One region of the Vibrio sp. QJM3NY_35 genome, then DNA from elsewhere that is predicted to be linked to it. Evidence: predicted binding sites of a transcription regulator. Region 1 holds the regulator's gene; the other holds the start of a gene.
What was found. The regulator CRP, encoded in region 1, controls carbon source genes, mostly activating them, when cyclic AMP is high. The targets are predictions, from matches to a motif close to TGTGANNNNNNTCACA.

Region 2: the regulator CRP is predicted to act here: its motif matches at 2,566-2,581, upstream of ectA (diaminobutyrate acetyltransferase).

Annotation. Positions count from the first base shown of each region.
Region 1 covers NZ_CM173507.1:3,077,512-3,083,204, forward strand. The annotation lists gene AC3CH3_RS14005 (hydrolase) at 82-1,074, shown strand; gene AC3CH3_RS14010 (YheU family protein) at 1,170-1,382, shown strand; gene AC3CH3_RS14015 (phosphoribulokinase) at 1,460-2,329, shown strand; gene crp (cAMP-activated global transcriptional regulator CRP) at 2,569-3,201, shown strand; gene AC3CH3_RS14025 (2-oxoadipate dioxygenase/decarboxylase family protein) at 3,386-4,177, opposite strand; gene astD (succinylglutamate-semialdehyde dehydrogenase) at 4,391-5,693, opposite strand, start outside.
Region 2 covers NZ_CM173508.1:846,714-852,406, forward strand. The annotation lists gene AC3CH3_RS19190 (nucleoside/nucleotide kinase family protein) at 1-385, shown strand, start outside; gene AC3CH3_RS19195 (phosphatase) at 404-1,150, shown strand; gene AC3CH3_RS19200 (hypothetical protein) at 1,284-1,499, opposite strand; gene AC3CH3_RS19205 (DUF5062 family protein) at 1,949-2,209, shown strand; gene ectA (diaminobutyrate acetyltransferase) at 2,678-3,211, shown strand; gene ectB (diaminobutyrate--2-oxoglutarate transaminase) at 3,247-4,512, shown strand; gene AC3CH3_RS19220 (ectoine synthase) at 4,526-4,912, shown strand; gene AC3CH3_RS19225 (aspartate kinase) at 4,991-5,693, shown strand, end outside.

The DNA.
Region 1 (5,693 bases):
CAAGCTCAAATAAAAACGTGGGCGTTTCACTGCAAGCTCAACACGTTATCAAAGCCCATCAAAGAAGCATGGATCGTTTTTATGACAATATTTACCGCAGCCGCTGGTCTCTCTAATCCGCACTTACAAACCTTAGTGCCACGGTTTATTAGAAAACAGGCGCTGTTTCATCCTCACTGGCAAACCTTAGAAACTCCCGATGGTGACTTTCTTGATCTTGCTTGGAGCGAATCACCCGACGGTGACAACCCAAGCAATGATGATCGAAGTAACAAGCCGATATTCGTTCTATTCCATGGTTTAGAAGGTAGCTTTGAGAGCCCTTACGCCAACGGACTGATGAATGCATTTGCTAAAGATGGTTGGTTATCGGTAATGATGCACTTCAGAGGCTGCAGCGGAAAACCCAATCGCCTGGCTCGCGCTTACCATTCAGGTGAGGTCGAAGATGCGCGCTTTTTCCTAAGACACCTACACGCGCAGTTTCCGAATAACCCTAAGGTTGCGGTTGGCATATCTTTAGGTGGAAACATGCTGGCGAACTATTTAGCTGAGTACGCAGACGACCCATTGCTGTCGGCGGCGACAATCGTATCTGCTCCATTTGACTTAGCGTGTTGCTCTAGTCGCATTGAGCGCGGTTTCTCCAAGCTTTATAAGAAGTACCTGCTCAACTCTCTAAAATCGAATGCGCTAAAAAAAGTTAACTTGCTACAGGAAAAACTTGGCATCACAGCTGAAGCCATCAAGAACATAACCAAACTGTATGAGTTTGATGAACGAATCACTGCGCCTCTGCACGGCTTCAAAAATGCCCAAGACTATTATGCGCAATGTTCTGCGCTGCCTAAGCTCAATAAGATTAAACTGCCGACGCAGATCATTCATGCCAAAGACGACCCTTTCATGACCGATGATGTGATCCCAAAATTCGTTCTGCCCGATAACATCGATTATCGACTGTTTCAAAAAGGCGGCCATGTTGGGTTTATTACTGGCAGCACACTCAAGCCAAGATTTTGGTTAGAAGAAGCCTTGCCTGCCTACTATGAAAGTATCCAAGATTCGGCATAATGACCGAGCCTTAGTAAATAGAAGCAAAACATTACTAAGCACACGCATTTCTACATCAATAAACCTATTTATGAACATAAAAGAGAGAAGTATTTATGATCATCCCATGGCAAGACATTGCACCAGAGACACTGGAAAACCTCATCAAAGAATTCGTGCTGCGTGAAGGCACAGACTACGGCGACGTAGAGGTTTCACTGCAAAACAAGATTGACCAAGTGAAACATCAATTAGCTTCAGGAGAAGTCAGCATCGTGTTTTCTGAACTCCATGAAACCGTTGATATTCAAGTCACAAAACGCTTCTAAGCTGCGCTCATAAAGGAGCCGTGTTATAGTGGTAAACGATTGCTAACAAGTAAGTTACTCAAAAGACAAGGGTTGTCATGTCCGCTAAACATCCAATTATTGCGGTGACGGGTTCATCTGGAGCCGGCACCACCACTACCTCAGAAGCCTTCCGTAAAATGTTCAATATGATGGACGTGAAGGCAGCTTGGGTTGAAGGGGATAGTTTCCATCGCTTCACACGTCCAGAGATGGATGTCGAGATCCGTAAAGCGCGCGAGCAAGGTAAGCACATCAGCTACTTTGGTCCTCAAGCCAACGACTTTGGTGCGCTAGAAGAGTTCTTCCGTAAATACGGTAACGAAGGTACAGGTAAAGTAAGAAGCTACCTGCACACCTTTGATGAAGCCGTGCCTTACAATCAAATGCCGGGCACCTTCACGCCATGGCAAGAGATCCCGGAAAATTCCGATGTGATGTTTTACGAAGGCTTGCACGGCGGTGTGGTTGATGGCGACATTAACGTTTCTCAACACGTCGATTTGCTGATCGGCATGGTGCCCATCGTCAACTTAGAGTGGATTCAAAAATTCGTTCGTGACACTCGCGATCGTGGTCACTCACGCGAAGCGGTAATGGACTCCATTGTTCGTTCAATGGATGATTACCTCAACTACATTACCCCGCAATTTTCGCGCACTCACATAAACTTTCAGCGTGTTCCAACCGTAGATACATCGAACCCACTTAACGCCAAAGGAATTCCAAGTTTAGACGAAAGCTTCGTAGTTATACGTTTGCGTGGCATCAAAAACGTCGATTTCCCCTACCTTCTGGCTATGATTGATGGCTCTTTTATGTCTCGCCATAACACGCTAGTGGTGCCAGGCGGCAAGATGAGTTTTGCTATGGAGCTCATTGTGAGGCCAATCCTGCAACAACTTATCGAAACCGGAAAAATAGGTTAACAAAACGACATTCTGGTTGATTACTTTTCATACCGTGATCATGTGCACAATTTTGCGTAAAAAATCGTAGCTTGGTCACGATTAAAATCAAGAAATAGTACCTGAAAAAGGATACTATTCTTAAACGAAACACAAGATAGCTTGCAGCGCTCAACGAGTGCTCTTATCCTACAAGTCAATCCAGGCTTAGCTAAAATACGGAAAGCGGCAAGCATACCCTGCAGAGGAAGTGAGATATTATGGTTCTAGGTAAACCTCAAACCGATCCAACATTAGAGTGGTTCCTTTCACACTGTCATATTCATAAGTACCCTTCAAAAAGTACTTTGATTCATGCTGGTGAAAAGGCAGAAACCTTGTACTACATCGTTAAAGGTTCTGTGGCAGTTCTTATCAAAGACGAAGAAGGTAAGGAAATGATTCTTTCTTACCTAAACCAAGGCGACTTCATCGGTGAGCTTGGCTTGTTCGAAGAAGACCAAGAGCGTACTGCTTGGGTTCGTGCTAAATCTCCTTGTGAAGTAGCTGAAATTTCTTTCAAGAAATTCCGTCAACTTATCCAAGTGAACCCAGATATCCTAATGCGTCTTTCAGCGCAAATGGCAAACCGTCTACAAGTAACTAGCCAAAAGGTTGGTGACTTAGCGTTCCTTGACGTAACAGGTCGTATCGCTCAAACGCTACTAAACCTAGCGAAACAGCCAGATGCAATGACTCACCCTGACGGCATGCAAATCAAGATCACTCGTCAAGAGATTGGCCAGATCGTTGGTTGTTCTCGTGAGACAGTTGGTCGTATCTTGAAGATGCTAGAAGAGCAGAACCTAATTTCTGCACACGGTAAAACTATCGTGGTATACGGCACTCGTTAATCTCGATTAACTGAGCCAAAAATTTGAAAGCCACCAAATGCGAGTTTGGTGGCTTTTTTGTTTTCTTAAGATCTATAGAGCAGATACGAGATGCGAATAGAACACCTACAGCTTCCAAGCACAAACTGTCTCGAAGCGAAGCGTACTCGCATCTATAGGACAAAATCCGTGCTCGTATCTTTCTTTAACCGTTGGTGCTCTCAAAGATTTTGTCAGCTGATGCTGCAACAAAACCTGTGTAAAGCTCACCGTTGACCATCGCATAACGCTTAGCGAACTCATAGAAGCCCCCAGGAATCATCTCATTGCCTTCAACAAATGAAACTGGGACTTTGTCTGCCATTGTTGATGATTGCTCTAATAAGACCTCTGGAGAGCCTTTAACCTGACCGCCAGATGCATTGATCGTGAAGCCTGACTCGCTCAGGTAGTCATTCACCGCCTGCACTTCATCAAATTCATTTAGCTGGTTCACACTCACCGTAAAGTGGTTTGCACCATATCCATGAGCCGCGAGCCAAGACGCGTATTCGCTCTCTTTTGCGAGCACTTGGAAGTCAGCGAAGCTCAAATCCCAAAGACGACCGCCAAACAAGAACTCATGGCCTTGAAGCTTACTTGCGTCCACTTGCTCAACCAACTTAGCAACGATCTGTTGCAAGTCACTTGAACACTCTTCTACCTTCAACTCACTAATGAACACTTTTGGTTGTTTTGGATCTGGGTGCTCGTAATGTTTAGCCACTAACTTCTTACTCTCAAACAAGTAGTCGCCACACGCCTGATAGCCTAATTCAAGGAAAGGCTTCGCTAATGTTTCAATACCCAAAGGAGCAACATTGAAAGTACGCAGTGCAATGTGATCATTAATCAGCGCTTCGTCTTCTTTCAGCAAGTGATGCACTTTCTCAGCCGATGGACAAAGCCTGTGAATGTAATCGTCCCAAAGTGATTTAAAGAGTAGATCGGGCGTCATGGTGACTCCTTGTCAGAGGTTCTAGCAAGCTAGTAATTTGGATTAGAGAGGGAGAGGCTGAGACACAGAGTCAGCAGCCATCAGCCTGTGACATACTTTTTCTATTATTATCTACCGCCCAATCTAGATGTCGGACGTGATGGAAAAGGGAAGCGATAACACCACTTCCCTATTTCAAACTTAACGCATGAGCCTAGGACTCATTAGCCTAAATTAAAGCTCAATACCCGGGCTAAACGTTGCCGGAAGTTGAGTTTCGCCACCTTCCATTGAAGCCATAGGATAAGCACAGTAGTCCGCTGCGTAGTAAGCACTTGGGCGTAGGTTGCCCGAAGCACCCGGGCCACCAAACGGTGCATCACCACTTGCGCCTGTTAGCTGACGGTTACGGTTAACAATACCCGCACGGATATGGTCCACGAAGTATTCCCATTCAGAATCATCTGTTGATACTAAGCCAGCAGATAAACCAAAACGAGTGTCGTTAGCTAACTCGACCGCTTGCTCTAGCGATTGGTAACGAACCACTTGCAGTAATGGACCGAAGTACTCTTCATCTGGCAGTTCTGCAATATTGGTTGCATCGATAATGCCCGGAGAAACAAACGCCGCTTCACCCGCTTTTGCTTCGACTAGACTTACACCGCCTAACGATTGCAGATTCGCTTGCGCGTCCAGAATGAACTTAGCCGCAGCTTCAGAGATCTGTGGCCCCATGAAGGGTGCTGGCTCAGCGAATGGCTGATCGACACGAATCTTCAAGGTCGCAGCAACGAGCTTATCCAGTAGTTGATCGCCCTTCTCTCCAACAGGAACATATAAGCGACGTGCACATGTACAACGTTGACCCGCACTGATGAAAGCCGATTGGATGATAGTGTATACCGTTGCGTCTGCATCACCGTATTGGTCGCTGATCACCATAGGGTTGTTGCCGCCCATCTCTAGTGCCAGCATCTTGCCCGGTTGGCCCGCGAATTGACGGTGTAGGATATGACCGGTATTGGCACTACCTGTGAATAGTACGCCATCAAGACCTTTAGCATCGGCTAGTGCGATACCTGTCTCTTTAGCACCCTGTACTAGGTTGATTACGCCAGCAGGAAGACCCGCTTCTTGCCATAGCTTCATTGCAAACTCACCCGTCCAAGGTGTCTGCTCTGAAGGTTTGAATACTACGGTGTTCCCTGATAGCAGAGCTGGAACAATATGACCGTTAGGTAGGTGACCTGGGAAGTTGTAAGGACCAAATACCGCCATTACGCCCAATGGACGGTGACGAAGTACAATTTGGTTGCCCGCCGCTTCACGTGAAGCTTCACCGGTACGTTCGTGGTAAGCACGAATAGAGATAGCGATTTTACCCGCCATTGCACCCGCTTCAGTGCGAGTTTCCCAAATCGGTTTGCCCGTCTCTTTTGCGATGATCTGTGCAATCTCTTCGCTGTTCTCTTTTACCTTCTCAGCAAAGTTCAACACGATCGCTTCACGCTCTGCAAAGCTCAATTTTTTCCAA
Region 2 (5,693 bases), on a different replicon from region 1:
CTCGTTGATCGATAAGTTAAAACAGCTGAAAGTAAAAAATCCTACATGGCCGTACTACGATAGAAATCTTCATGACCCTGTGGATGACGCAATCTCGGTAGACAAGGACATTGTCGTGATTGAAGGCAACTGGTTGTTACTGAACGAGCCAGTTTGGAATGGATTGCATGAGTTGGCTGATTTCACCATCTTCATAGACACCGACGCTAAGTTCCTCGAAGAGCGCTTAGTAAACCGCAAGGTGCGAGGAGGTACCACATTAGAAGAAGCGGTAGAGTTCTATAAAAATTCAGACTCAAAAAACGTCGATAAAGTGTTAGACCATTCTATCCCTGCTGACCTAACACTCTTCATGAATCAAGACGGCTCGTTTCAAATCAATTAAACAATTTAGGAGGTCATAATGGAGATTGTTGTCGACAGCCATACTCATACATTGGCAAGTGGCCATGCCTATAGCACCATTATCGAAAATGCACTGGCATCGAAAAATAAGGGGCTAAAACTCCTTTGTACAACGGATCATGCTCCTGAAATGCCGGGAGCCCCCCACTACTGGTTTTTCAATAACCAAAGGATTTTGCCCCGTTTTCTGCACGATGTAGGTATCTTGCGGGGTGTGGAAGCCAACACATTGAATACTGCTGGAGAGTTGGATCTTCCTCCTTCTTCTTACCAACATTTAGACTGGGTGATTGCGAGCTTGCATGAGCCAGTTTTCAAGCCATCGACGGAACAAGAACATACACAGGCGTTAATCAACGTCATTAGGAGTGGCAAAGTTGATGTGCTAGGGCACTTAGGGAACCCAAACTACAAGTTCGATATGGAAGCGGTTCTGCTGTGCGCAAAGGAGCACAATGTTGCAATTGAAGTGAACAATACGTCACTGACAGGCAAGAGCCGAAAAGGAAGCGATGTGCGATGCTCAAAAATTGTCGAGATCGGTAAACGAATCGGCGTTTATTTCTCAACGGGTTCTGATGCTCACTTCTGTGAAGAAATCGCTCGTTTGGATCTTGTAAAATTATTACTTGAAAAGCACAGTGTTGAAGAAGACAAAATCATCACTACCTCAACATCTCGTTTCCTAAACTTTTTACTTTTACGCGGGAAGAGTAGGATCGAAGAGTTTTCAGAGCTCTATTAAGCTTCTGTTTTACTAATCAAGATTGATACTAAAAAGAAAAGCCCAAAGCTAATAGCTTTGGGCTTTCTGTATTCGGAGCCTGCATTTTATAATGAAGTTTAGAAAAGAGAATGCTTGGCGAATATAGGGCTGATTAATGCATACCTGAACGCATTTTGTCGCAGAGTGCAAAGAACACGAATAGGATAAAGCATACTAGCGCGACACACAGCGAGGCTATGATGGTTGTGGCATCTTTGGAAATCAGTGGAACGACGATAGAAGCCAACGCGACCAACATAACAAGGATATGAACGATTCGTCCAAGAATAGGGTTTTTATGACAGAATGAAGCCCATAGGTAACGCATTTTTAACACCCGTACAATATTAGTGGATTTATTCTATTTTCTTAATGAGTATTTTGTAAATAGGTTTTGGTTACAGGTGTTCATAAATATGATCTAAGTCGTTCTAGTATAAAACTGGTTAAATAACATAAAGTTATTCTATATTGATAGAATACGTAACATTTATATTAGAATCATGGTATTCCGTATTCTTTAGTATTGTAAGTCAAATATTGTTCGATTTTTGGTTTCTTGACTGAAGATCTCATTTATTGAGTCTTCTATTAAGAGGCTGGTTGCTTACTAATATTTACCTAGTAAATATCACTCAGGCTACAATCAAAATTTTAACCAGCTACACTTTTTCTGTTATTTATCAAAGCGACGCCTCAAATTGAGAGCGAGGTAATCTTGTGAGTTGTTCGGTTTGATATACTCAGTACTCGTTCGATAAAGATGATGGAGATGATATGTCGAAAACCGCGAAGATCATTAATGAAGATAAGCTGGTAAAAAAAGCAGTTGAAGTCGGTTTTAAGATGGCAAAACTACAAGGTTTTGATTTGCCAAATTCATCTCAACCGATAAAGGTTAAAGCGGTGTACTTGTTCCTTGTTGAAGTCAATCAGATCACACCTCTCCCTGAGAGCAAGCTTGATGGTGCGAACATCAAGAAGCGTTTAGCACTCTGGCTTCATAATGCACTTCCTGACAATGACCCTTTGAAGTAAACCTTTTCTAAGCTGATATTCCTGAACTCGTTCCCTCTGAGTTCATTATTCATCGATATGTTAGATAAGAAACCTAGCGAGCTCTCGCTAGGTTTTTTGTTTTTTTAAGACAGGTATTTTAATAGTGGATAACGAGTCGCTGCCATTAGAAGCGTTGCTATCGACTCGACAGAATGTTCAGCATTGAGAGTTTTGGTGATTTATGCCGCTTGTTTAGCAATCTGAGCATCGTTATTTTCTAATAACTCTAACTTTCTTTTGGCGCTTATTCCGTTTAAGACATTTTCTTAAAATCCTCATCAATAAAATACATTAGAGCTCAAAATATTATTTTATTCATGGCGATCGTTATTAAGTGTGATTTGTGTCACTTTTTTCTAATTTTAAAGGTTAGGTTGTTGATCTTATCAGGCAGTAAATGCTCATAATAAAAAGGAATTTAATTAGAGCTCAAAGGATTTTATCGGTATGATTACATCAGCGCCTTGGATCTTGTATCCAGAGGTTGTAGAAAAAATGATTGAAAAGTGGAATTTTCGCGAGCCAGAAGTTTCGGATGGCAACAACATTTATCAATTAATTTCAGAGTGCCCTCCATTAGACACTAACTCTTCATATTGCAATTTCTTGCAGTCTACTCACTTTAGTAAAACTTGCATTTTAGTGGAGCATGAAGGTGACCTTGCTGGCTTTATTTCTAGCTACCGGAAACCTAGTGAGCCCAATGTTCTCTTTATTTGGCAAGTAGCGGTGGCGCCTAAGTTTAGAGGTAATGCTTTAGCCTACAAGATGCTGAACACCTTACTTAATCGAGAGTGCCTAAAGAGCATTGAAGCGATAGAAACGACTATCACTAAATCAAACCAAGCGTCTTGGGCACTGTTCAAAAAGCTGGACGAAAAAAACGGTAACACCGGGCGAGTGACTACTTTCTTAGATGAAAACCTTCATTTTAACGGGCAGCACGATACCGAGTATCTCTATCGAATCCTCCTCAAATAATCAAACACTTATAGGAATTAAATAACGGCATTATCATGGATATTTTTAAGAAGCAGGAATCTAACGTACGTTCTTACTCGAATAGTTTTCCAGTAACTTTTGCTAAATCAAAAGGCTGCTGGCTTGAAACAAAACAAGGTGATCGTTACCTCGATTTTCTTGCTGGAGCAGGATCTCTCAATTACGGTCACAACAATCCAATACTAAAGCAAGCTCTACTTGAGTACATTGAAATGGATGGAATTACACATGGCTTAGATATGCATTCAGAAGCCAAAGCTGAATTTCTAGAAGCTCTTAGTCGCTTTATTTTGGAACCTCGAGCATTAGATTACAAAGTTCAATTTACCGGCCCGACAGGAACAAATGCGGTTGAGGCAGCGATTAAATTGGCAAAAAAAGTGACTAGTCGAAGCAGTATTGTTGCATTTACCAATGGCTTTCATGGTTGTACGGCGGGTGCATTGGCTGCTACAGGCAACCAACACCACAGGCAAGGTGCGGGCTCAAATCTGAACAATGTTACGCGTTTGCCATTTGAAGGTTACGCTGGAATTGATGGTTTAAAATTATTTGAAACGATGTTAGCCGATAATTCCGCTGGTATGGATAAACCTGCCGCCGTTTTATTGGAAACAGTTCAGGGTGAAGGTGGGTTAAATGTCGCTTCAAATGAATGGCTACAGAAGTTAAGCAAAATCTGTAAAGCCCACGATATCCTATTTATTGTGGATGATATTCAAGCCGGTTGTGGTCGAACAGGAACGTTTTTTAGCTTTGAACCTTCAGGTATAAAACCAGATATCGTTACGCTATCTAAGTCGATAAGTGGTTATGGCTTACCGATGGCTGTGGTTTTATTAAAACCTGAACTAGACAAGTGGGAGCCGGGAGAACACAACGGCACCTTCCGTGGTAACAACCATGCGTTCATTACTGCTGCGAAAGCGTTAGAAATGTATTGGTCAAATGATGATTTTGAAAATCATATTCAACGTAGCTCAAGCATGGTCGATGATGTCATTCAACGCAATCTCAAGCGTTTCCCTGAGCTATTTGTTCAACGCAAGGGACGCGGAATGATGATTGGCATTGAATGTAAAGATGGGAACACAGCTGATGAGATTGCAAAAGTGTGTTTTGACAAGGGCATGGTAATTGAGACCGCAGGTCCAAACGATGAAATCTTGAAGTTCTTTTGTCCATTAACCATTTCAGAATCGGAATTGATGCAAGGTTTAACTATTTTCGAAGACTCAGTTGAAGTGGTAGCAACCAAGCATTTCAAGAAAGCATCGTAATAGGGAGAGTAAAATGATTGTTAGAACACTTGATGAATGTCGTAATAGTGAAAGACGTATTGTATCGGATAACTGGGAAAGTACTCGCATGTTATTGAAAGATGACAATATGGGATTTTCTTTTCATATCACAACAATTTACGAAGCGACAGAAACACATATCCATTACCAAAACCACTTGGAGTCTGTGTTTTGTATGAGTGGTGAAGGGGAGATTGAAGTCGTTGGTGGTAAAACTTACCCAATCAAACCCGGTACGTTGTACATCCTAGATAAGAATGATGAGCATTATTTACGCGCATATAAAAACAAAGAAATGACAATGGCTTGTGTGTTTAACCCACCAATTACTGGCGCTGAAGTACACGATGAAAACGGCGTTTATCCACTCGTTGATTAACCCATATCTTCAGGGGTGATATCTCACCCCCCCCTCTATTATTTCGTCTTTAATCTCTTCAAGAACAAAAGGTCTTTTATGACATTTACCGTAGAAAAAATCGGCGGTACATCAATGACAGCATTTGATGCTGTGCTCGACAATATTATTCTCCGCCCTCAAAATCCGTATAACCGAATCTTTGTTGTGTCCGCATACAGCGGTATGACGGATGCATTGTTGGAATGTAAAAAAACAGGTAAGCCTGGTGTCTATCAATTGATAGCGATGCGTGACGATTCGTGGAAGGATGCTCTATCTTATATTGAACGCCGCATGCTATTGACCAATGAGCATATTTTTGCGGATCCAATGAATCGTATGAGAGCAGATAAGTTCATCCGGTCTCGTATTTCAGAAGCTAAAAACTGTATTACTAACATTCTTGAAACGTGCCAATACGGACAGTTTTCACTGAGACATTATTTACCACAGATTAGAGAGTTTCTTTCTTCAATTGGAGAGTCACATAGTGCATACAACACGGCTCTTAAATTAAAAAACATTGGTATAAACTCGACCTTTGTTGACCTTTCTGGTTGGGACAACAAAACCCCTCAAAGTTTGGATGATACCATTAGAGAGGCTTTCTCTGACATAGATGTTACTGAGGAGCTTCCCATAGTAACTGGTTATGCATATTGCAAAGAAGGTTTGATGCATACTTATGATCGTGGTTACAGTGAGATGACGTTTAGTCGTATCGCTACTATTACTGAGGCATCATTGGCGATCCTCCATA